4 regions of the Agarivorans sp. OAG1 genome follow, and region 1 is predicted to be linked to each of the others. Evidence: predicted binding sites of a transcription regulator. Region 1 holds the regulator's gene; each other region holds the start of a gene.
The links. The regulator sigma-54, encoded in region 1, starts transcription at its own class of promoters, with help from an activator protein. The targets are predictions, from matches to a motif close to GTTGGCACGNNNNTNGNNT.
Positions count from the first base shown of each region.

Region 2: a site for sigma-54 is predicted at 3,490-3,508, ahead of OAG1_RS11720 (putative urea ABC transporter substrate-binding protein). Genes of this name have one in related genera too.
Region 3: a site for sigma-54 is predicted at 3,674-3,692, ahead of xdp1 (exosortase-dependent surface protein XDP1). Genes of this name have one in related genera too.
Region 4: a site for sigma-54 is predicted at 3,301-3,319, ahead of flgF (flagellar basal-body rod protein FlgF). Genes of this name have one in related genera too.

Region 1 covers NZ_AP028990.1:4,022,935-4,029,058, reverse strand. Annotated here, with positions in the region: gene mgtE (magnesium transporter) at 17-1,378, opposite strand; gene OAG1_RS18300 (HPr family phosphocarrier protein) at 1,448-1,717, opposite strand; gene rapZ (RNase adapter RapZ) at 1,704-2,561, opposite strand; gene ptsN (PTS IIA-like nitrogen regulatory protein PtsN) at 2,588-3,031, opposite strand; gene hpf (ribosome hibernation promoting factor) at 3,039-3,326, opposite strand; gene OAG1_RS18280 (RNA polymerase factor sigma-54) at 3,351-4,853, opposite strand; gene lptB (LPS export ABC transporter ATP-binding protein) at 4,906-5,631, opposite strand; gene lptA (lipopolysaccharide transport periplasmic protein LptA) at 5,631-6,110, opposite strand.
Region 2 covers NZ_AP028990.1:2,570,452-2,576,575, reverse strand. Annotated here, with positions in the region: tRNA gene OAG1_RS11755 (tRNA-Cys) at 1-7, shown strand, start outside; tRNA gene OAG1_RS11750 (tRNA-Leu) at 25-111, shown strand; tRNA gene OAG1_RS11745 (tRNA-Leu) at 417-503, shown strand; tRNA gene OAG1_RS11740 (tRNA-Gly) at 686-761, shown strand; tRNA gene OAG1_RS11735 (tRNA-Cys) at 780-853, shown strand; tRNA gene OAG1_RS11730 (tRNA-Leu) at 871-957, shown strand; gene OAG1_RS11725 (methyl-accepting chemotaxis protein) at 1,109-3,112, opposite strand; guanidine-I (ykkC/yxkD leader) riboswitch at 3,569-3,664, shown strand; gene OAG1_RS11720 (putative urea ABC transporter substrate-binding protein) at 3,724-4,806, shown strand; gene OAG1_RS11715 (ABC transporter permease subunit) at 4,817-5,641, shown strand; gene OAG1_RS11710 (ABC transporter ATP-binding protein) at 5,641-6,124, shown strand, end outside.
Region 3 covers NZ_AP028990.1:1,242,092-1,248,215, forward strand. Annotated here, with positions in the region: gene lhgO (L-2-hydroxyglutarate oxidase) at 49-1,254, opposite strand; gene OAG1_RS05800 (sulfite exporter TauE/SafE family protein) at 1,409-2,167, shown strand; gene OAG1_RS05805 (lipocalin family protein) at 2,200-2,739, shown strand; gene OAG1_RS05810 (ferredoxin--NADP reductase) at 2,764-3,501, shown strand; gene xdp1 (exosortase-dependent surface protein XDP1) at 3,744-4,484, shown strand; gene OAG1_RS05820 (tetratricopeptide repeat protein) at 4,631-6,124, shown strand, end outside.
Region 4 covers NZ_AP028990.1:1,742,859-1,748,982, reverse strand. Annotated here, with positions in the region: gene OAG1_RS08225 (flagellar basal body P-ring protein FlgI) at 1-984, opposite strand, end outside; gene flgH (flagellar basal body L-ring protein FlgH) at 1,009-1,683, opposite strand; gene flgG (flagellar basal-body rod protein FlgG) at 1,710-2,498, opposite strand; gene flgF (flagellar basal-body rod protein FlgF) at 2,515-3,261, opposite strand; gene flgE (flagellar hook protein FlgE) at 3,417-4,754, opposite strand; gene OAG1_RS08200 (flagellar hook assembly protein FlgD) at 4,787-5,458, opposite strand; gene flgC (flagellar basal body rod protein FlgC) at 5,469-5,888, opposite strand; gene flgB (flagellar basal body rod protein FlgB) at 5,888-6,124, opposite strand, start outside.

The sequences.
Region 1 (6,124 bases):
CAGATAACTCTGTCGTTTAGGCCAGCACTAAGGTGGCCATCCCTAAGAAAGAAAATAGCCCCATTACATCAGTCACGGTGGTTAAGGCCATACCGCCAGCTAGTGCTGGGTCAATTTTAAATTTCTTCATTAACAGCGGAATAGTTACGCCGGCTAAACCGGCCAGTGACATGTTAATAAACATCGCACCAGCAATAATAATCCCTAAGGTCCAATCGCCTTTCCATAGAGTAACTACCAAGGCAATGACAGTTGCCCAGATAATCCCATTTAGCATGCCAATCGCAGCTTCCTTGCCTATTAACCAACGTGAATTGCCTTCACCAATATGCCCCACAGCTAAACCACGAATAACCAAAGCAAGGGTCTGATTACCAGCAATACCGCCCATGCTGGGTACAATCGTCATTAAAATGGCCAAGGTGGCTAACTGCTCTAGGGTAGATTCAAACATATTGCTGATGGAGGCCGCCACTAAGGCCGCGCACAGGTTTACTGCTAACCAAAAGGTGCGGCGTTGGGTACTTTTAACCACTGGGGCAAAGGTATCTTCATCATCATCCATGCCCGCCATACCCATCATGCTGTGCTCGGCATTTTCGCGAATAATATCGACCACATCATCAATGGTGATCCGGCCTAGCAGTTTACCTTGTTCATCAACTACTGGAGCCGAAATCCAGTCATGGCGTTCAAATAAAGCTGCAACGTCGTTTTCATCCATAGATACATGGATGGTTTCTGCGTTTCCATCCATTACTTCTCGAACATTAACGTTGGGGCTTACTGTAAGCAGAGTAGATAAAGGAATGTCGCCCAGTAGCAAGTCATCTTCGTCAACTACGTACAGGGCGTCGGTAGCCTCTGGCAGTTCGCCACGTAAACGTAAGTAGCGCAATACCACATCGATACTTACGTCGGCCCGTAAGGTAATGGTATCGGTATTCATGATACTGCCAGCAGTATCTTCAGGGTAAGCTAGAGCAGCTTCTACACGGTGCCTGTCTTGACCATCCATTTGCTCAAGAACTTCTTGGTACACGCTGTCGGGCAGACTTCTTAGTACATAAGCGATGTCGTCGGTGTCCATGCCTTCAGTTGCGGCGGCCAGTGTTTCTGGTGCCATTAACTGAAGTACCCCTTCCATTACATCTTCGTTTAGCTCTTCGAGAATTTCACCATGTTGCTCGGGGTCGGTAAGTTGCCATAACACTTTACGCCCTGCTGGTGGGCTAGATTCTAGTAATAGTGCTACGTCACAGGGAGGCATTTGATGAAGCATGCGCCTAACATGCACGAACATACCGCTGTCGAGGGCTTGGTTTAGCTCCTGTAAGCGTTTGTGCTGATTAGGGTTTAACTCCATCTCTTCTGGCATAAGCGATCCCTATTGTTATTTTGTTATGTACTGCTTGCTAATTGTAGCTTGGCTTTATTGCGTATAGATTTATTCTTCGTTGAAGTTAGCTTCTACTAGGGCTTGAACCGCATCTAGAGCGGCTTCTGCGTCTGCACCTTCAGATACTATGGTTAACGTACTTCCTTGCGCACTGGCTAGTACCAGTAAACCCATAACGCTGGCAGCAGAAGCCGTTTTCTCACCGTCGATAATACTCAGCTCAGCGTCAAATTGCTGAGCCAGCTCAACCAACTTGGTGGCAGGACGTGCGTGCAGACCTAATTTGTTTTTTACTACTACTTGTCTAGTGAGCTTCAAGGCGATGTTCCAAAGTTCGGTGGCGTCGTTGTATTTTTCGATGAGCGCTAAAAAGGCTAGCAAGCTGCTCGGCCACATACACCGAGCGATGTTGCCCGCCAGTACAGCCAATCGCAATGGTTAAATAGGCTCGATTGTTAGCTTCTAAATGCGGTAACCAAGATTGCAATAACTGGCTAATCTGCTCGATATATTGGGTAACTAAAGGCTGCGCAGCCAAGTATTCTTGCACGGCTTTATCTAAGCCGGTAAGTGGGCGTAGCTCTTCTTGCCAATGCGGGTTAGGTAAAAAACGCGCATCAAACATGTAGTCGGCATCGTTAGGCACACCATTTTTAAATCCAAAGGATTCGAACACCAAAATTAGCTGTTGTTGTTGGTCACCAGTAACGCGTGAGCGAATCAAGCCGCTTAGCTCGTGTACCGATAAACGGGAAGTGTCGATACGCAAATCGGCATTTCTAGAAATGGGGGCTAATAGCTCGGTTTCTGATTCAATCGCTTCTGCTAAAGATAAGTTGCTTTGGCTAAGCGGGTGTACCCTGCGTGTTTCGCTGTAACGGCGGATCAGCGCTTCATCTTTCGCATCTAAAAAAATGCTTAACAGATTAATGTCAGGCCCTGCATCTCGTATTAGCTGTCCTACCGGTGATAGCTCATCGGGAAGATTTCGAATATCAATGCTAATTGCTACTTTAGAATAGGTTTTTTTTAAGTTGTCGATAAGTGATTGCCAAAGCACAACCGGCAAGTTGTCGACGCAATAGTAGCCGAGATCTTCCAATACTCTTAAGGCGACGGTTTTACCTGAACCCGAGCGCCCACTAACGATGATCAGTTCCATGATAATCCCTAAGGCTGATTAGAGTATTAGGCTACCATGATGTCGTACAATTCGTCATCACTTTGTGCACAACGAAGTTGTTTACATATTTGCTTATCGTTAAGTTTTTCAGCTACTTGAGCAAGAGTATTAAGATGTTGCTTACATTGATCTTCGGGTACTAGTAATGCAAATACCAAGTCTACTGGCTTGTTATCTATTGCATCGAAGGAAATAGGGGGATCGCAACGCAAGAAAACCGCTGTGGCTTGATGCTGGTTGTCGATACGGCCATGAGGAATAGCGATGCCTTGGCCAATACCTGTACTGCCCATTTTTTCTCGATTTAACAAGCTTTCAAAAATGCATTGGGTAGTGGTATCAAGCTGTTTGGCAGCCAGTTCGCTCACTATTTCTAGGGCGCGTTTTTTTGAAGAGCATTGAACTGCACTTTGGGTGCAGTCCAAGCTAAGTACTTTATTTAGTTGCATGGGGGGGCTAACGTTTGTTAAGTTTTTCTTTATGTTTGATGACTTGGCGATCAAGTTTATCAATCAGGCTGTCGATGGCGGCATACATGTCAGAATGCTCAGAGGTTGCAAATACTTCGCCGCCGTTTAAATGTAATGTGGCTTCAGCAATTTGGTTCAGTTTTTCTACGTTGAGGATGACGTGAACGTTATTGATCTGATCGAATCGTCGGGTGAGTTTGGCAAACTTGGTGTGGACATATTCTTTCAAAGATTCAGTTATTTCTACGTGGTGTCCAGTAAGGTTAATTTGCATAGATATCTTCCCCTTTTAGTGGCCTTAGATAAGGCTCTTACGTTGGTTAGAAGGTGGAATTGCTAAAGACTCACGATATTTAGCGATCGTACGTCTTGCCACCTTGATCCCCTGATCTGCCAAAATATCAGCAATTTTGCTGTCGCTGAGTGGTTTACTGGTATTTTCGGCAGCTACCAGTTTCTTGATTAATGCACGAATAGCGGTTGACGAACACTCACCCCCGCCATCGGTAGCCACATGGCTAGAAAAGAAATATTTAAGTTCGAAGATGCCGCGAGGTGTGTGCATGAATTTTTGGGTGGTTACCCGGGAAATAGTGGATTCATGCATTTCTACAGCTTCTGCTACATCGTTCAGTACCATTGGCTTCATGGCTTCTTCGCCATATTCAAAAAACGCCTGTTGATGATGAACAATGCAGTTGGATACTTTTAATAGGGTTTCATTTCGGCTCTCGATACTTTTAATAAACCACTTGGCTTCTTGTAAGTGGCTACGAATAAACTGGGTATCGTTAGCGTTGGTAGAGGTTTTACTTAAAGATGCATAGTGGGAGTTAACACGCAACTTAGGCATTGCATCTGGGTTGAGCTCTACAACCCAGCGGCCTTGGCGTTTTACAACCGATACATCCGGAATAACATACTGGGCTTGATTAGGCTCAACCGCGTTACCAGGTCGAGGTTCAAGCGTATGAATCAAACGCATGACTTCGCGTAACTGGTCTTCTTTAAGTTTGGTTTTGCGGGCTAATAGACGAAAATCGCGATTAGCCAATACATCAATATGATTTGAAACTACATCTTTGGCTTCATTTAGCCAAGGTGTATCTTCAACAAAACGGCTTAGTTGAATCAGTAGGCACTCCTGCAGTGAGCGAGCCGCAATACCAACAGGGTCGAAATGTTGGATGCGTTTAAGTACTGCTTCTACTTCATCTAGCTCTACATCTAAGTCATTGTTATCGCTTGAACGTAAGCCCTCTAGTAGCTGCTCACAGTCTTGGGTGAGGTAGCCCGATTCATCTACTGCATCAATAATGGCTAAAGCAATAGCTTGGTCTACTTCACTAAATGGAGTGAGTTGCATTTGCCACAATAAGTGGTCTTGTAAAGAGTCGACAGTTTCGCCCTGAAACAACATATCGTTGTCATCGCTAACCGCGCTGCCAGATGAGCTGGCTGGGGCAGAACTGGCGCTGTAGATATCGTCCCAAGTAGAGTCAACAGGAAGGTCGTCAGAAACAGTTTCTTGATTAATGGCATCGCCTGCTTCAATTTGACTGTTGTCTATGTCAGCAGTGGATTCGGCCTCGGTAGACTTCTCGTTGGCAGATTTAGCGTCGGTTGCGTCACTATCACTGGCGTGAGACTCATCCGCCTCAAGCAGAGGGTTACTTTCCAGAGCCTCTTGAATCTCTTGCTGTAAATCCAGTGTTGAAAGCTGGAGTAAGCGAATGGCCTGTTGTAACTGGGGGGTCATGGTTAACTGCTGACCAAGACGCAACTGCAAAGATGCTTTCATTAACTACCGCTGTTCCTTCTTCTTATTGTCTTTTTTTAAACTTGCACTTTAACTATAGCTTGAATTGTTCTCCGAGATAAACTCGTTTCACATGTTCGTTTTCGAGAATTTCTTCTGGCTTTCCTGAGGCTATCAATTCGCCTTGGCTAACGATATAGGCATGCTCACAAACATCGAGAGTTTCTCGAACATTGTGGTCGGTAATTAGTACACCTAGACCGCGATCACGTAGATGTTCAATGATCTTTTTAATATCGATAACAGAAATAGGATCTACCCCTGCGAAGGGTTCGTCAAGCAAAATAAACTTAGGTGCGGCGGCTAGCGCTCGAGCAATCTCAACTCTTCGGCGTTCACCACCTGACAAGCTCATGCCTAGGTTTTTGCGAATATGGCCAATGTGAAACTCTTCAAGAAGGTCGTCTAATGCACCAATTTGTTGCTCTTTATCGAGGTCTTTTCGGGTCTCTAATACGGCGAGAATGTTCTTCTCCACAGATAAGCGGCGAAAGATAGACGCTTCTTGCGGAAGGTAGCCAATGCCTTTGCGTGCGCGGGTATGCATCGCTGTACTAGAAATATCGTCATCATCGATGAGGATGCGGCCTTGGTCACGAGGCACCAAACCCACCACCATGTAAAAAGTAGTTGTTTTGCCAGCGCCGTTTGGACCTAACAAGCCAACAATTTTACCGGTTTCTACATTTAGACTAACGTTTTTGACTACCTTACGGCCCTTGTAGGCTTTGGCTAGGTTTTCAGCAATTAGGGTACTCATTATTGCTGGTCTTCCTTGGGCGTTAGTTCGTCAAGTTGCTGCGGTAGGAAAATAGTAGTTACACGGCTGTTTTCGTCGCCTTGTGCCACCATTTCTTGTTTGTTGATGCTGTATTTGATCATTTTACCTTTTACCAAGCTCTCTTCTTGTTTGAGTTGAGCATTGGTAGTGAGTGTTAGCGTTTGGGTTTTTAAGTCGTAGCGCACTTCGTTCGCTTCAGCTTCAATTGGCTTGCCGCTATCAAGTAATTGATAAAACGTTGCGGGTTCGCCTTTAGCAATCATAACTTCGCTGCCTTTTTCTTCACTACCAATAACGCTTAGCTCTTCGGCGTGCATTTTAATCGAGCCTTGAGTCACCACAACATTATTGTAAAAGGTGACTCGGTTTTCTTTGATATTGACCTGCTGGCGGTCAGCATCAACAATAATTTGTTTGTTGAAGTCGTCTTCTAGTGCTTGTGAACCCCAAGAAAACATAAACAAGCTAGCTG
Region 2 (6,124 bases), 1.5 Mb from region 1:
GCCTCCATACTATAAATTTGTGTCGCCCGGGTGGTGAAATTGGTAGACACAAGGGATTTAAAATCCCTCGTCTGAAAGGACGTGCCGGTTCAAGTCCGGCCCCGGGCACCAACTCTTCTATCTGTTCTATATCTCAAGCTTCCCAAGTTTTTCCTCATCTTGTCAGTTACTCTCATTGTTGCAATTAATCAGCGCATCAAATCATTTGTTTATCGATATCTGTTTTACTTTGGTAGTGTGCAAAGGCCGCTTATTTTCGCAACGTAAATACAGGAATGGTGTGAAAAGGCAGCGCCTAGATCGCTTTTTAAGCACTTGAATCAACTCCCTTAAAAAATCCGTTGACTCATTTCTGTAATACGTTAAAGTACAACTCGTTTTCAGGGGCTAGCTCCTAGTTAACAGCAAAACGTGTCGCCCGGGTGGTGAAATTGGTAGACACAAGGGATTTAAAATCCCTCGTCTGAAAGGACGTGCCGGTTCAAGTCCGGCCCCGGGCACCAATTTGTTTAAAGATTAAAGCGGCACTAGCTCAGTGTGGGTATAAAGAGTAGCGCAACCTAGTTGTTAGCTCACTTGCACTAAATAGTGATAAAGAATAAAGCGGCACTAGCTCAGTGTGGGTATATAGAGTAGCGCAACCTAGTTGTTTACTCTCATGCACTAAATAGTGATAAAGAATAAAGCGGCACTAGCTCAGTTGGTAGAGCGCAACCTTGCCAAGGTTGAGGTCATCGGTTCGAACCCGATGTGCCGCTCCAAAATTTGTAACGCTGTTTGGCGGGTTGGCAGAGTGGCTATGCAGCGGATTGCAAATCCGTGGACCTCGGTTCGACTCCGGGACCCGCCTCCATTACAAAGAAGAGTTTTGCCCGGGTGGTGAAATTGGTAGACACAAGGGATTTAAAATCCCTCGTCTGAAAGGACGTGCCGGTTCAAGTCCGGCCCCGGGCACCAATTAGAAAAGCCAGTAGCTAACGCTACTGGCTTTTTTGTTTGAACAAAACTAATGCACCTAATTGATCAGCCATACTGCTAGAGAAATTGTCGGAATGTGAATTCACATGGTGCATTGCCTTGCGCTATTCATAGAGTTACTTAGCTTGGCTTACAGTTGATACTTATTAACTATCTGCTGCAGCTTATCTACTTCTTGTCCAATGCTGCCACTGGCTTGGCTCGCTTCATCTGCAAGAAGCAGCGCGGCATTGGCACCATCAGATATTTGTACGATATTGAGTTCCACTTCGTCCATTACTTTACTTTGCTCTTCAATCGCGCTGGCGATGTTAGTGTTCAAATCAACAACTTCGTCTACACGTTGAGTAATATTGGTAAAAGAGCCACCGGCTTCTTCGGCTTGTTCAACACCGCTAAGTGCGCGGCTGCTAGCATTTGCCATGGCATTAACTGAACTCGATGATCCAGATTGTAAACCTTCAATCATTTTCTGAATTTCATCGGTTGAGGTTTGGGTTCTGTTGGCAAGGGTTCTCACTTCATCAGCAACTACCGCAAAGCCACGACCTTGTTCTCCAGCTCGAGCCGCTTCAATAGCTGCGTTTAATGCTAAAAGATTCGTTTGTTCGGCGATGTTCCTAATGACATCGATAACTCCACCTATTGCGCTTGTTTGCTCTTGTAACTGATTGAGTGAGGTAGAGGTGGTAAGTACTTCTTCATTTATCAAACCAATCGTTGAAATGGTTTCGCTGACAATCGTTTGGCCATTAACAACTGCTTGTTGGGAGGCCAAGGTAGAGTCTGCGGCTTTATTCGCATCTTCAGCCATGTTGTTAACAGTGGCATTCATCTCAGCAACTGCAGTAGCTACTTGCTGCGTTTCTAGTTGCTGCTGATTAATCGCATCTCTCACCTCTTGCGATTTGCCATCAATTTGTTGGGTAGCAATTAACATTTCTTCGGAGCCGCTCTTAACTTGCTCTAACAAAGATCGTAATGCTTCTAAGGTAGTTTTATAGTCATGGGCAATGTCAGCAAGTTCGTCAGAACCATATACCGTTAAATCTTGGCTTAGGTCACCTTGATTAACCCTACCTGCTACATAGCGAATTTGTTTAACGGTGCGTCTAATGGATAGATAAGCACCAATCATGAAATAGCAACATGCTAGTAGCACCCCGAGTAGGGCAAACAGCATAACGGCTCGTTTTTGTTCTGCACTGGCTTTACGCTTACCTAACTCTTCGCCAAAGTAGCTAAGCGAAGCAGCAGTAAAATCTTCGATTTGACTTAAGCTGTCATTAGCAAGCTGAAAAACAGTATCGGTATTGGTTTTAACTTGTTGGTCTTTAAGAATTTCATCGCGAATCAAATTAACGATTTGTTTTATGCTTTCGGTAGTTTGCTGGGCTTGTTTACCCAGTTTATTTTCAAATTGCTTATCGTAAGATACCAGTTGTGCCAAGGCTTTATCCATGTCGTTAAGTACTTCGATAGCATTATCGGTTCTAAACTGAAGATCAGCATTACCTTCAGCGTCGAGAATGCCAAAGTCAGCAATGTCGCCTCCTTTATCTCTTAGCCTAGCTATGTTGCTTTGTAATATCGGTAAACGGGCGGTGGCTATGTCTATTAGGTAATAACTGCTGACTTCTGGATCTCTAGTTAATCCACTATTCGCGGCTACGCTATAGGTGATGGCTCTAATTTGTCTAAGAAAGGCTTCATGTTCAATAAGTAGTTTACCTAAAGAGCTTTTACTTTCAGCCAGGGCCTGCCAGCTCTGTTGGGCTTGTTCCATCGACGTTTTATTATCGCCAGAAAGTTGTGAGCTTAGTTGTTGCAGGGTGCTGTTTAAATCTTGCTGAATAGCGCTGAGTTCATCTTTGTCGTAATCTGCGCCCATCGTTCTTAGCGTGTTTAGATGCTGGTGCCTCACTACCGAGTTGGATATACCGGGTAGTTGGTTAACAATCTCGTATCCTGCTAACTCATTCTCGGTAAATGTAATCTCTTTATTCATGGTGAGGATAATTGACCCAAAACCATAAACGATTGGCAATAAAAACAAGCAAGTCCACATTATGAACTTGTATTTAAAACCTACTCTGTCACTTAAATAAACGGCAGGGGAAAAAATACTACTCATGCATAACTCCTTTTTGCTGAGTGCCAATCAAGAACGCTTAATTCATCACGCTAATGTAATTAGTTATTCGAGTATAAATATAAAAAATCAAATAGGTATAGCTAAAAGCAATAAGTGATTTACTTAAGGCTCGCTAGTTTCACTTGTTAACTTAAGTTGTTGATGAATATAAGCCTTTGAAACATCTCAGTAGATTGCGCGTTGCTTATCTTTATATTGTAGCCACAATACTGTTTTCTTCTCACACAGCGTAACACGCCCTTGTTTTATTAAGTTTTGGTGCAAAAATTACATATTTGCACCGTTATGGTGCCTTTGGGGGGCAATTACAGGAGCTTCATTTGGTGATTTATACCTAGATAGAGGGATGCGTTAGCGTTGGCATATCCATTGCTACTTAATACTTGCGACATGAGAGATGTATGGCTCTGCCTCATCAAGAGCCGCTTAAAATTTGCAATAGACATCTAGGGTTCCGGCTGCAACGCAGTGTCTGGACCGAGAGTTGTCAACCTCATAGAGGTTACACGGAGGGATAAAAGCCCGGGAGATGACAATAAATACGTCTCTCATGTTTTTATTTTAAAGTGCATAACCACATTGAGGTGACCATGATAAATCTAATTAAATCTCCACTCCGTACCCTGGCAGTAGCAGCCACCATCGTTAGCGCAAGTGCGCTTAGTGTTGTGTCTGCCCAAGCCGCCGATAAACCTACTTATAAACTCGCTTGGACTATCTATGTTGGTTGGATGCCGTGGGACTATGGTGCAGCCTCAGGCATTGTTGATAAGTGGGCCGACAAATACGATATCAATATCGAAGTCGTGCAGGTGAACGACTACATCGAGTCAATTAACCAATACACCGCCGGTGGTTTTGATGCCACAGTAATGACCAACATGGACGCACTAACTATTCCTGCTGCCAGTGGCGTGGATTCGACAGCGCTAATTGTTGGCGACTTCTCAAATGGTAACGACGGAGTAGTACTTAAAGGTGATAAAAGCCTTGCCGACATAAAAGGCGAAAAAGTTAACTTAGTAGAGTTAAGTGTTTCGCATTATTTGTTAGCTCGCGCTTTAGAGTCAGTAGACTTAAAAGAGCGTGATATCAAAGTTGAAAACACCTCCGACGCCGATTTAGTTGCGGCATTCACTACCAAAGATGTAACAGCTGTTACCACTTGGAATCCGCTACTAAGCGAGATTGTGGCAATGCCAGATACTAACATGGTGTTCGATTCATCTAAGATCCCTGGTGAGATCATCGACTTGCTAGTAGTGAACACCGATACGCTTAAGCAAGATCCTAAGCTTGGTAAAGCTCTAACTGGCGCGTGGTACGAGATTATGGCCACTATGTCGGGTGATGATGAAGCAGCAATGAAAGCTCGTGCATTTATGGCTGAAGCATCAGGAACCGATTTAGCCGGTTATGATGCGCAATTAGCCTCTACTAAAATGTTCTACCAGCCTCAAGAAGCTGTTGATTTTACCAATAGTGCAACCCTAAAAAGCACCATGGCTAAAGTAGCCGAGTTTTCGCACCATCACGGTTTGTTAGGTGAAGGCGCACCAGATGCTAGCTTTATCGGCATCGAAACTCCATCAGGTGTTTATGGCGATTCAAGTAACGTAAAACTTCGCTTTACAGCCGAGTACATGGATATGGCTGCCGAAGGCAAACTATAAGGCTCTGCCTATGACTCGCATAATAAATAAAAAACCTAGCCGCTTCGTGCGGCTGATGTTGGGCCTACTACCGTTTTTGCTGCTAATTGCTTTATACATGGCTGCATCACAGGCGCGCTTAGCAGACAATCCAAACGATAAGTTATTGCCTGCTATGTCGAGTTTTGTGGAAGCAATTAACCGCATGGCGTTTGAGCCTAGCAAGCGTAGCGGCGAATACTTAATGCTGGCAGATACGCTTGCTAGTTTAACTCGTTTGGCACTTGGGGTAGGGATCAGTGCCTTAGTGGCTTTAATGGTAGGTGTTGCTAATGGCATGGTGCCATTTGTACGCGCACCTCTATCGCCATTGGTTACTGCCATCTCGCTTATTCCACCCATGGCAATCTTGCCTATTCTGTTCATTGTGTTTGGCTTGGGAGAGCTATCTAAAGTGATGCTGATCATCATTGGGATCTGCCCGATTATGATTAGAGACCTGCAGCTGCGTACCGATGCACTGCCTAATGAACAGATCTTAAAAGCGCAAACTTTAGGTGCGTCTAGTTGGCAAACCATTATTGCGGTAGTTATTCCGCAAATTCTGCCAAAGCTAATCGAAGCGGTTCGTTTAACCTTGGGCAGTGCTTGGCTATTTTTGATTGCTGCCGAGGCAATTGCTGCCACAGAGGGCTTGGGTTATCGCATCTTCCTTATTCGCCGTTACTTAGCGATGGACGTAATTTTACCTTACGTGCTGTGGATTAGTGTGTTGGCCTTTGTAATGGATTGGCTGCTGCGCAAGTTGTCGGTGCATGCTTTTTCTTGGTATCACAAAACACAAGGAGACGCATAATGAGCACTCCAATCATTCAAGCCATAGACGTTTGGAAAGAGTACGGCGACAACGTAGTGCTAGAGCGCTTAAACCTAAGTGTTGAAGAAGGCGAGTTTGTTAGCATTGTAGGCGCCTCTGGCTGCGGTAAATCTACTTTTCTCAACTTGCTACTAGGAAATGAAACTGCCAGTCGTGGCAAGCTTTTGTTAAATGGCGAACCGTTGCCTAATGAACCAGGGCCAGAGCGTGGCATTGTGTTTCAAAAGTACTCCGTGTTTCCCCACTTAACGGCTGTGCAAAACGTGATGCTAAGTGATGTATTTGCTAAAGCGCCAGTGCTTGCGAGTCTATTTGGTAAAGCAAAACAACAGGCATACAGCCAAGCAATGGCAATGTTAGATAAAGTAGGTTTAACAGAAGCCGCGCATAAATACCCGACAGAGATGTCTGGGGGGATGCAGCAACGCTTGGCAATTGCTCAAGCCTTGATGAAAAAGCCAA
Region 3 (6,124 bases), 2.0 Mb from region 1:
TTAAACTAAAAAGAGCAGCCGATTGGCTACCCTGCTAAGCTTAGTGACTTACTTCGATGGACTTAAATCTTGCTCTAGCTTATCGCAAATATACCTACCTATAGGAAAGGCAGAAGTAGCCGCGGGTGAGGGCGCATTACATACGTGTAAGCTACGTGGGCTGCTTGCAAATAAAAAGTCGTGAACCAAGGTTCCATCTCTTAACACTGCTTGAGCCCGAATGCCGCTAGGATAAGGGCGAAGGTCATGAATGTTTAAGCTAGGGCAATATTTTCTTACCCGCTGTAGATATCCTGATTTAAACATGGAGTCTTTGGTTTCGCTGAGACCGCTACGAAAATGCTGTTTAGCCACTTTCCAAAAACCCTTGAAACCGAGCATTTCCTTGGTATCGGCAAGGCTAAAGGACCCCTTGTTGTAACCTTCTCTTGACCAACCTTGTACGGCGTTGGGACCAACCGTCACGCTGCCATCTATCATCTTAGTAAGATGAACACCTAAAAATGGCAAGTCCGGATTAGGGATGGGATAAATAAGGTGTTTAATCAGTTGGTTATGACGAGGTTGTAATTGATAGTATTCGCCTCGATAAGGAACAATTTGAAAGTCGATATCTAGCTTAAGCATGTTGCATAGGCGGTCCGCCATAAGCCCTCCGCAGGCAATAAGGTATTGGCTACTGATTTGACCATGCTGCGTATCAATCAATATCTTATCGGTTTGTTCGCTCAATCCTGTTACTTGGTGAGACAGCAATATTTCGCCGCCCGCTTGTTGAAATAACTTGGCCAGTTTTTGGCAGATTTGAGGATAACTAACGATGCCGGTGTCTTTTACTTGCAAAGCACCCAAGCCAACGATGTTAGGTTCTATTTCCTGCAGTTGTTTGGCGTTAAGCGGTTTTACCTTAATGCCATTTTGCTCACAGCGTGTGGCTAGCGCTTGCATATCACTCAACTCTTGTTGATTAGTTGCCACGAGTAGCTTGCCGCATTGCAAGTAAGGAATGTCGTGTTGTTGGCAAAAGCTGATGGTGTCTAATAAACCCTGCTTACAGAATTCGGCTTTTAGGCTGCCTGGCTGGTAGTAAACTCCAGCATGAATTACGCCACTGTTATGGCCTGTTTGATGAAAGGCGAGTGAAGATTCTTTTTCTAGTAGCACTATTTTGGCGCTAGGTTTTCGCTTAATCAGTTCTAAAGCGCTGGCGAGGCCTACGATGCCTCCACCAATAATGCTGTAATCGTAGTTCACTGAACCATTCCTTTTACTACTTATATCCATATAACGTTAAGCTTAATTCTGGCATAGAAAAATTTCAGCTTAGACTAAAGATAAAAATCTGCTACTGAATAAAGCTTGCGTCAGTGATAAGGTCAAAGTTACCAAAGGGCTAATGAGGCGCTAAATGGATTTCACAATTTATCATGGATTGTTGTTACTCACAGTAGGATTATTTGCTGGAGTTATCAATACCTTGGCGGGAGGGGGATCGAATCTAACACTTCCTGCGTTAATGGTAATGGGGATGCCAGCAGAGGTTGCAAATGCAACCAATAGGGTGGGCATTTTTTTGCAGTGTTTAACCGGGGTATTGGGCTTTAAAAAACACGGTAAATTGGATACTGATGATGTCGCCCCGATTTTATGGCCAACCTTAGTGGGTGGTTTGGTTGGCGCAGTAGCGGCCTCTTATGCTCCTTCGTGGATCATTAAATATTTGTTGCTTGGCGCCATGCTGGCGATGGCGGCATTAATGCTGATTAAACCTAGTGTTGTTGCCCCCGAGGCAGGAACTGAAGCGCGTAAAATGAAAGGTACTCCCTCGGCTAAATGGAGCTTGGCTATTGCCGGTTTTTACGGCGGTTTTGTACAAGCTGGGGTCGGATTTATTTTGGTCGCCGCGTTGGCAGGGAGTTTGCGCTACGATTTAGTCAGGGCTAACGCGCTGAAATTAGTATGTACCATTGCTTTTACTAGTGTGGCCTTGGTGGTCTTTATTGCACGGGACCAAGTGTTATGGCTACCGGGTTTGGTTTTGGCCATAGGTTACATTATTGGCGCACATTACGCGGTTAAATTTGCCATAAAAGCTGCCGCTAATACGCTTAAATGGTTTTTGTTTGTGATGACCTTAGTAGGCTGCATAGCCGCATTGTGGTTTTAGATCTTATAGCGGCAAATTAATAGGAAGGTAGTATGCAAAAAGTGTTAATTATCATTGCTATGTTAGCATTGAGTGCTTGCAGTTCTAAGCCTGAAGGGATTGAACCTGTTCAGAATTTCAATCTAGATAAGTACTTAGGCACTTGGTACGAAATCGCCCGCTTGGATCATTCATTTGAGCGCGGCATGAGTCATGTTACTGCAACTTATACCCTGCGTGATGACGGCAAGGTATCTGTTCTGAATAAAGGCTTTTCCGAGCAAGACCACCAATGGTTCGAAGCAGAAGGTGTTGCACAGTTTGTTAGTGAGCCTGATGTTGCACACTTGAAAGTGTCATTCTTTAGGCCATTTTACGGCGCTTACGTGGTGTTTGCTTTAGACGAAAAAGACTATCAATATGCTCTAGTGGCAGGACCAAACCGAGATTATTTGTGGTTGTTGGCCAGAAGCCCCGAGCTATCTCACGCCATTCGTACCGATTTAGTACATCAAGCTAAAGAGCTTGGATTTGATACTAGCGAACTGATTTTTGTAGAGCACCACGGTGACGTGATAGCGTCAAAAGAGTGAAGACGTTTTACAACAGGAGCAACTATGTGGACTGAAGGTAAAGTAATTCAACGTATTGATTGGAACGATGAACTGTTTTCCTTACGCATTAAAGCAGAGATAGATCCTTTTGTGGCGGGGCAGTTTATCAAGTTGTCTGAAATGCGAGACGACAAGCGTATTGCCCGTGCTTACTCGCTGGTTAACCCTCCGAACACAGACTATTTAGAAATACTGGCTATTAAGGTGGAAGATGGGCTGTTGTCACCCAATTTACACTTATTGCAAGCTGGCGATAGCATCGAAGTTTCAACTGCAGCAGCAGGGTTTATGGTACTAGACGAAGTCCCTCCCGCTAAGCACCTTTGGTTGATTGGAACGGGCACTGGAATAGGCCCATTTTTCTCAATGTTGGAAACTCTAGAGCCCTGGGAGCGATTCGAGAAAATTGTGCTGGTTTACGGTGTACGAAAAGCTAAGGATATTGCTTATCAAGAGCTGATTGACAAGTACTTAAATGAGCAAGCGGATAAATTTGTCTTTCAAGCCATGGTAACCAGAGAAGATTGCGCCGGCGCACTAAGGGCTAGGATCCCAGCAGCACTGGAAACGGATCAGCTGGAGAATGCGATAGGGCTTAGTCTTAATGCGCAAGACTCTCAGGTGATCATGTGTGGTAATCCGCAAATGATCACTGATGCTCAAAGCATACTTGAGAATAAAGGCTTAAAGAAAAACCTTCGACGAAAGCCAGGGCAAGTAACGGTAGAACGCTATTGGTAGTGTGTTTTTTGAGCGTAAATGTTACTCTTTCGGATAGAGGTTTTGTCACTTATTTGATGCATTGATTAGTAATAAGCACAAAAACTCAGCAATTGTTGTCGGTATTTTTTACAATATGACAATAATAATTTAAATCTATTATTTAAGTTGCTGTATATAAAGAGTTATTTATCTTGGCTTGCTTTTTGCTTTAATCTGCTTAGTGATATTAAAGATATACATACTGCTATTTTGGGGGCACTGTGTTTAAACAAATTTTATTAGTAGCAAGTTGCGCGGTTTCGTTGTCTGCTTTTGGCTCAACGCAAACATGGGACTTTAGCACATTTACCGAAAGCGGAAGCGGTGATGGGAATACCTTCAGTGGTAACGGTCTTACTCTTTCAGGCTGGTCTAATACCGACGGTGGTGCTCAGAATATCGAAAGTGGCGAGCTAGATTACGCAAACGGTTATGGTTTGACATTACAAAACCGTGATGAAGGTGGTGGCTCTCCAGACCATGCAATCGACAGCTACAACAATCGTGACTGGAAGAAAGATTATGACATGGTTTTACTTAGCTTTGATGAAGCAGTAAACCTTGCTGGTTTCTCGTTGGGCTGGGCTAAAGAGGGTCGTAACAGGGAGGCTGATGTGACTGTATTAGCATACTCTGGTAACGATACTCCTACTTTAGCGGGTAGTAACTGGGGAGACGTGGCAAGTGCTTGGTCAACTGAAGCTCAGGTCGACGATGCTAGCTCATATGCATATCAATCAATTAGCTCTAGTGCTTCTTCTAAGTATTGGTTAATTGGTGCATATAACCCAATCTTTGGAGATATGGGGTTCTCAACCGCCAACGATGCTTTTAAGTTGGCCGGTGTTAAAGCGAATAGCCCTCAAGTACCAGTTACCAGCGTGCCAGAGCCAGGCACAGTCTTAATGTTTGCTGCTGGTTTATTTGGCATCGCATTACGTAGCAGAAAGCGCCAAGCTTAAACCAATACTTCCTTTTCCTGTTTAATCAAAAATACGAAATACTCTGTATTTCGTATTTTTTTGTCTTTTTTTTACTACCTGTTCATTAGATACTGTTTAAGGCTTAATTGACTAGCCCTTGAAGCAACAAGGAATTAGCTTTGATAATGAACAAATCTTTAGTAGCTCTGTGTTTACTGTGCGTAACAAATCTTAGCTTTGCTGATCAGCAGGCTAACGAGTACGAACTCGCCGTTAAAGCCTTTCATAGTGGAGAAGAGAATGAAGCCTTCATCCATTTAAAAAATGCACTAAAAGCTAATCCTGAACACCTTTCCTCAAAGCTACTGCTCGCCAAAGTTTATTTTAACGCAAATAACTTAGGTTCTGCTGAGAAACAGTTAGAAGAGGCTTTAGCCTTAGGGGCCGACATTAACTTGGTGTTGCCATTGCTTGGCAATATTCTAATGTTGCAGGGTAAAACTAACGAACTGCTTGCGTTTGAAGAGCGAATTAATGAGTTCTCTAAGCCGAGTTTGTTTGAGTGGAAGTTATTGCGTGGTCGAATCTATTTGAAAAGTGCTCAACCAGAATTAGCACGTAATGAATTTGAGCAAGCTACTAAACTTATACCGAATAAGCCAAGTGCGATGAATACCTTGGCAACCTTATATTTAAGGCAAAAAGAATACGTACTTGCAGAGCAGTGGATAGAGCGCTCATTACAAATAGCCAAAAATAATGAGAGAACATGGTTGTTGAAAGGGGATTTAGCAGCGAGTCAGAACAACTTAACCCTCGCCTTGGAACACTATCAAACTGCCTATCAACTTGATCCTCAAGACCCAAAAATCTTGCGAAGTTTAGTGATGACTCACCTTAAACTCAATCAGACTGAGCAAGCTAAACGCTATTTAAAGCAGATCCAAGAACAAACGCCCAATGATCCCACGGCGATATTGATCGGTGCGACTTTGTTTGCCGGTGAAGACAATACCGAAATGGCCGAGCGAGCCTTAGCGGATTTATCTCAAAAGGTCTCAGCTGCAGAAACTGAGGAGCTAACAGACGCAAACAGCTTGCTATTTATTCAGGGGGCGTCGGAATTTATTCTAGAAAACGATGAGAAAGCCCAGCAGTACTTAAGTCAGTACTTGCGTCAAAAGCCCAGTGATCTCGGGGCAACCCGAATGCTGTCTAAGCTCTACCTTCGTAATAATGAGTCCTACAAGCTGCAGTTACTTTTGCAAGATAACTTCGATTACATTATTCGCGATTTAGGCTTGTCGGTTCAACTAGTGTATTTGTACATTGACGCTGGTAGGCTACGTGCGGCTCAACAAGCTTTTGAGCAAATTAGAGCCTACCATAGCGATTCAAATTACATGGTGATTTTGGATGCTGAATTGGCTCGGGCAAGTGGTGAGTCCGAGCGGGCCTTAAGTCTGTTGGAAGAGCTTCCTTTTACCGAGGATAACGCGCCGATAAAGTGGTTACAGTTGAAAGGCGAATTAGCTTTAGAACTGAACAAGTTTGACCAAGCTAGCCCGGTAATTGAGAGTTTAATTGCCAGAAACATAAACAATGCTAATGCGCAAAATTTAATTGCTGCTTATTACATTAAAACTGAACAAGCAGAATTGGCACTGCGTTATCTTGAT
Region 4 (6,124 bases), 2.3 Mb from region 1:
CGATGCGCCGGGGTCAAAGTTGAACATTCTTGAGTCTTCTTCCGTTGCTTCAATTGTGCTCACGGTAGTTTCTACCGTCTCTCCATTGGAGAATGCATTAGGCTGAGAAATTAACGGGGTTTCGGCAATTTTAACGGTTAAACCACCGTGAGTAATCGCAGCAGGTAACAAGCGAACGTCTTTACCGATTACAATGGTACCAGTGCGCGAGTTAACAATAATTTTGGCTGACTCTGAGGCAGGTTCAAAGGTTAAGTTTTCTAAAGTAGATAAGTAGGCAACACGCTGACCAGGGTCACGTGGAGCGAATACTTGTACAGAAGCTGCGTCCATTGGCGTAGCAGTATTGGGGCCTACTAAGCCATTAATGGTATCAGCTAAACGTTTTGCAGTAGTGAAATCCGAGCGCTTAAGGTTAAAGGTGATCGTATCGCCGCTCATAAACGGCGAAGGAACCGAGCGCTCTACAATTGCGCCGTTTGGAATGCGGCCAACAGTAGGTGTATTAGAAATCACCTTAGAGCCATCAGCTCCCTCTGCGCCGAAACCACCTACAATTAAACTCCCCTGAGCCAAGGCATATACTTCGCCGTCGGCACCTTTTAGAAAGGTTTGAATTAAACTTCCGCCACGTAAACTTTTCGCTTCACCAATGGCAGACACGGTAATATCGATAGTTTGCCCAGGCTTAACAAAAGCGGGTAATTCGGCATGTACAGCCACAGGCGCAACGTTCTTAATTTTTAAGTTAGTCCCCGGAGGAACCGTAATCCCAAAGTTACGTAACATTGTTGCAAAAGACTGCTTGGCAAAGTCACTATTTTTTTCACCAGTACCAGGCAAACCTACCACTAAGCCATAACCGGTTAATTGGTTAGAACGCACACCGGCAATGTTTGCTACGTCTTTAACACGTGCTGCATTTACCGAATTTGCTACTAAGCATAAACCCAAGCTCAATATTACAATGCTTCGTTTTAACATAAGATTACTCCTAAAACTCAGGGCTTAGAATGGCCAAACAGGGCCATTAAAGAATTTAGATAACCATCCCTGATTAGTGGTATTAGCAAAATCGCCGGTACCACCGTATTGAATGCGTGCATTGGCAATGCGTAACGATGTAATAGAGTTATCTGGTGCTACGTCTTCAGGGCGTATAATGCCCGTTAAGCGAATATACTCATTACCGTTATTCAACATTAGCCATTTTTCGCCGCTAATTATTAGATTGCCGTTGGCCAATACTTGAACAACATTAACCGAAATATTGCCATTTAAACTGTTACTTTGAGCAGCGTCGGCTTCACCTGTAAAATCGCTACTTTGACTTAAACCAAGTTCTATTGGATTACCGTTAATTGTAGCTACACCACCAGGTACTGTGATTTGGTTTAGATTTAAGTTCTTGTCTTTAGCCAACTCGTTACTGGCTGACTTGCTAGCCTGAGTACGCTCAGCTAGGGTCACCACAATAATGTCACCAATTCGATGGGCTTTTTTATCTGAATACAGATTATTAGCGCCATTTTCGGTGAATAGTGAACCAGTAATTCTTGCTTCTACGGCCACATCTTCTGGATATACCGGCGCAAACTCAGGATCATCTGGCACTACGGCGGTGTTTACACTGGCGCAGCCAGCCATCGCCATACAGGTTGCTACTACCATTAGTTTATTCATGAGCAATCCCTCTCTCTAAACTTTGATTACAGTTGTTGCGTTGCGAAGGTCAACATTTGGTCTACGGTTGAAATTACCTTTGAATTCATCTCGTAAACCCGTTGCGCCTCAATTAAGTTAACCAGCTCCTCGGTCACATTCACGTTTGATGTTTCTAAAGAACCTTGGCGGATAGCGCCTAAACCATTCTCCGATGCAATACCATTTTGAGGAGCACCACTAGCACCTGTTTCTAAATACAAGTTTTGACCACGAGGCTCTAATCCAGAAGGATTAACAAAGTCAGTTATGGTAATTTGGCCAATAACTTGGCTGTCGGTTTGTCCAGGTAAGCGAACACTTACCTCGCCGTCTTCACCCACGGTAAAGCTCTGAGCATCTTCTGGTACTTGAATTTCTGGCTGTAAAGGGTAGCCAGAGCCAGGCGTAACAATAGTGCCTTCATCGTTAAGACCAAATTGGCCATTACGGGTGTAAGCTGTTGTACCGTCGGGCATCAAAATTTCAAAGAAACCACGCCCATCAATCATTAAATCAAAGGCGTTATCAGTAGTTTGCACATTACCTTGGTCATGATTTTTTTGAGTGGCAATAACTTTAGCTCCGGCACCAATCATTAAGCCCGATGGCATTGTGGTGTTTTGAGACGAACGGCCACCCGGTTGGTTAATCGTTTGGTAAAGCAAGTCTTCAAATACTGCGCGACTTTTTTTGTAACCGACAGTACTGGCATTGGCTAAATTGTTTGAAATAACCGATACGTTGGTTTGTTGGGCATCTAAGCCAGTTTTACTGATCCATAATGCGGGATGCATAATACGCTCCTTATACCTAGCTTAATCGCAACAAGTTATTGGTTGCTTTTTCGTTTTCTTCAGCGGTTTTCATCATTTTTATTTGCATTTCAAATTGACGTTGCATGCTGATCATATGTGTCATTTCTTGCACTGGGTTCACGTTACTTCCCTCCAGCGCTCCCTTAACCAACTCAACGGTGGCATCGGGCTGATAAGGTTGACCATTAGTGGCACGAAATAAACCGTCATCGCCTTTAGTTAACTCGCCAGCAAAAGGATTGCTTAGCTTAATACGGTTAACTTCTTCCAAGGCATCGGCAGGTGCGCCTTCTGGTCTAATCTCGATGGTGCCATCTTCGTTAATTTCTAGCTTTTCAACAGGTAGGGGAATAATAATTGGCGCGTCTTGATTACCTAATACGGGCTGCCCTTGCATGGTTTGTAAAACACCAGCGGCTGAAATGGTAAAGTTACCATTTCGAGACAACGCTTCATTACCATCCTTGTCTTGGACCGAAATCCAACCTTCACCTTTAATCGCCACGTCTAAATCCCGACCAGTGGTTTTTAACAGACCATCGGTAAAGTTTTGAGTTGGGCGCTCGGTCATAGCAAATACCCGAGATGGCATGCCCGGGCCGAAAGCCTGCATAGAGCGTGCATTCTCTAAATCGGCTTTAAAGCCTGTGGTATTTGCATTTGCAAGGTTGTTACCACGTACCGCGAGCGAGTGCATGTTTTGTTTTGCACCGGTCATCGATATATAAAGTAGTTGGTCCATGTCTATTTCCTACGTCAATTAGCTGACTCAAAGGAAACAAAGCAATTAGAATGCCAGAAGATAAGAATGAGAAACAAGAAGAAAAAAAGGTAATTAAATCAATAAAATAAAAAAGGCAGTCAAGACTGCCTTTTTGATCAAACGCTAGTTGACTATTAACGTATCTGAATAATAGTTTGCTGTAGCGTTGAGTTAACTTCTAAGGCACGAGAGTTAGCCTGGAAGTTACGCTGAGCACTAATCAAATTAACCAATTGTTCCGTTAAGTTAACGTTAGCTTGTTCTAAAGAAGCAGAGTTGATTTTACCGAAAGTCCCCGAGTTACCTTCACCGGCAATCGCTTCACCACTTAACTGGGTTTGCTGCCATGAAGTATCACCGATTTGCGCTAAACCTTGGTTATTGGCAAATTTAGCAACCGATACTTTAGCAATATTGGTTGTTTGCCCATTACTGTATGAGGCAACAACCAAACCATCTGGGCCAATATCAATACCTGTCAATTTACCAACGGTAGAACCATCTTGCGACAAACTAGATACTTCAAAGGCTGAGTTGTACTGAGTTGGGCCATTTAGGTTAAAAGTAATGGTTTGCGTTGGATCTACAGAACCCGTTACCGGATCCCATACACCACCAGGGCCGTTTGGTGGAGCAGTACCAAGCGCTACAGTCTCAATAATAAGTGGCGCTGTAGATGCTAATGCACCGGTATTATCAAAAGTTAAAGTCGCTGATGCAGGGATATTTGGATTAGGGTTACCCGCGTTAGGGGTATTAGCTGTACCACCTGCAACATCTACTGGCATACCGTCAATGTATATCAACTTGTGCCATGTGTTAGCCGTGGTGTCATCTTTAATAAAGAAGGTCTCAGCAACATGCGAGCCACCTTGCGAATCATACACCGTCACCGAAGTGGCAGAAGTGTAGGTATTGCTGTCGGTTGGGTCGAAATCGCCTATGTCGTGAGTAGTACCGCTCGACGGCAAGTTAAAGCTCATATCAACTTGGCTTGTCATGGTTGGGTTACCTACTTCAGCACTAATTTGAATTGCGCTGGTTGCAGCCATACTCACCGCTGAAGGCGTGCCGCTGTTGTTCACGGTATAACCTTGTAGGTATTGACCTTGCGAGTTAACAATAAAGTTATCAGCGTTTAACTTAAACGCACCCGCACGAGTAAACTCTCGTGTTTGAGTGGTTAAGTCTGATGCGGTAACAAAAAAGCCTTCGCCACTGATCGCCATATCTAAGGCATTCTGGGTAAAGTTAAGACTACCTTGGTGGAATTGCTGAGCTACATCCACAGTTTTAACACCATTACCTACTGCAGTACGAGCATTTGAGAAAATCGATGTTGCATACACATCGGCAAACTCAGCACGCGACTCTTTAAAACCAATGGTGTTGACGTTAGCAATATTGTTCGCCGTTACGTCAAGATCCTTTTGCGAGGCATTGATGCCGCTTAGAGCGATATTAAATGACATCTCTCAATCTCCTATCGTTTTACTATTCTTTGTTAGGCCTTGGCTACTTCGAGAACATCGCTCATTGCAATGCCACCTAAGCCTTCTAAATTGACGACTACGCCAGATGTGCCACCCGCTAAGCTCACGCTACCTACGCTTGCATATGTTGCGGTGGGTAAACTGATCTCTTTACCGCCCTGAACACCATTAACTTTAATGTTGTACTTACCTTCTGGCATTGGATTCCCATTGGAATCGGTGCCATCCCAAGAGAATGGCATGTTGCCACTTCCCTCACCTAAATCGATAACTTTGACGACTTCACCCGCCGCGTTTTCGACCGAAACTTTTACATTGGTTGTTGCTGCACCAGTTACCGCTACACCGTCAAAACCAGTACCACCGTTATGTCCGTAATCTAGCGGGACTAACACTTTCTGGCCCACTAAAGTTGACGCCTGCAAGGCAGCCGATGAATTCATGATCGAGTTCATGGTGTCAAACTTAGTACCAAGCTCAGCAATCCCCTCGGAAGTCTGAAAGCTTGCCATTTGCGCAATCATCTCAGCGTTATCCACGGGTTTACTGGGATCTTGATACTGCAACTGAGTAGTAAGCAGTGAGAAGAAATCTTCTTGCCCCAATGACTGATTATTATTGCTCTCTGGAACAACCGACTCTGGTTGCCAATAATTATTTTGTAACGGATCAATAGTAGACACTGGCTACTCCTTAACTTTTACCCAGATTTAGCGTGCTATTTAGCATTTGCTTAGCGGCTTCAGTTACTTGAACATTAGCCTGATAGGAGCGAGAAGCGCTCATCATGTCGGCCATTTCTTCAATAACGTTGACGTTTGGCTTGAAGATATACCCTTCTTCATTAGCCATGGGGTGTTCTGGGTAATACTCTTTACGTAACGGAGCATCTGATTCAACTATGCCCGCTACTTTAACTTGTGCAGATTCAACTTGTGCTTGAGATGCTTTATTTAACTCAGCCTCAAACACTGGTTTTCTTGCTCGATACGTTTGATCGATACTTGAACTAATACTGTCGGCATTGGCTAGGTTACTGGCAGTAGTATTTAAACGTACCGACTGCGCCTTCATGGCCGAAGCTGAAATATCAAAAACATTAAAAAAGCTCATTATTGACCTCCCTTAATTGCATTACGCAAGCCACTAAACTTGCTTGAAAGAAAGTTAATACCTGCTTGATATTCCAGGCCATTTTGCATAAATGCAGCTTTCTCTTTTTGTACATCAACGGTATTACCGTCACCGGTGTCTGGTTGATCCGGCACTTGAAAGCCTAGTTCGGCAAACTGGCTGTTACCGCCGCTGATGTGGCGCTCATTAGTAATGTGCATTCCACCACTCTGCTT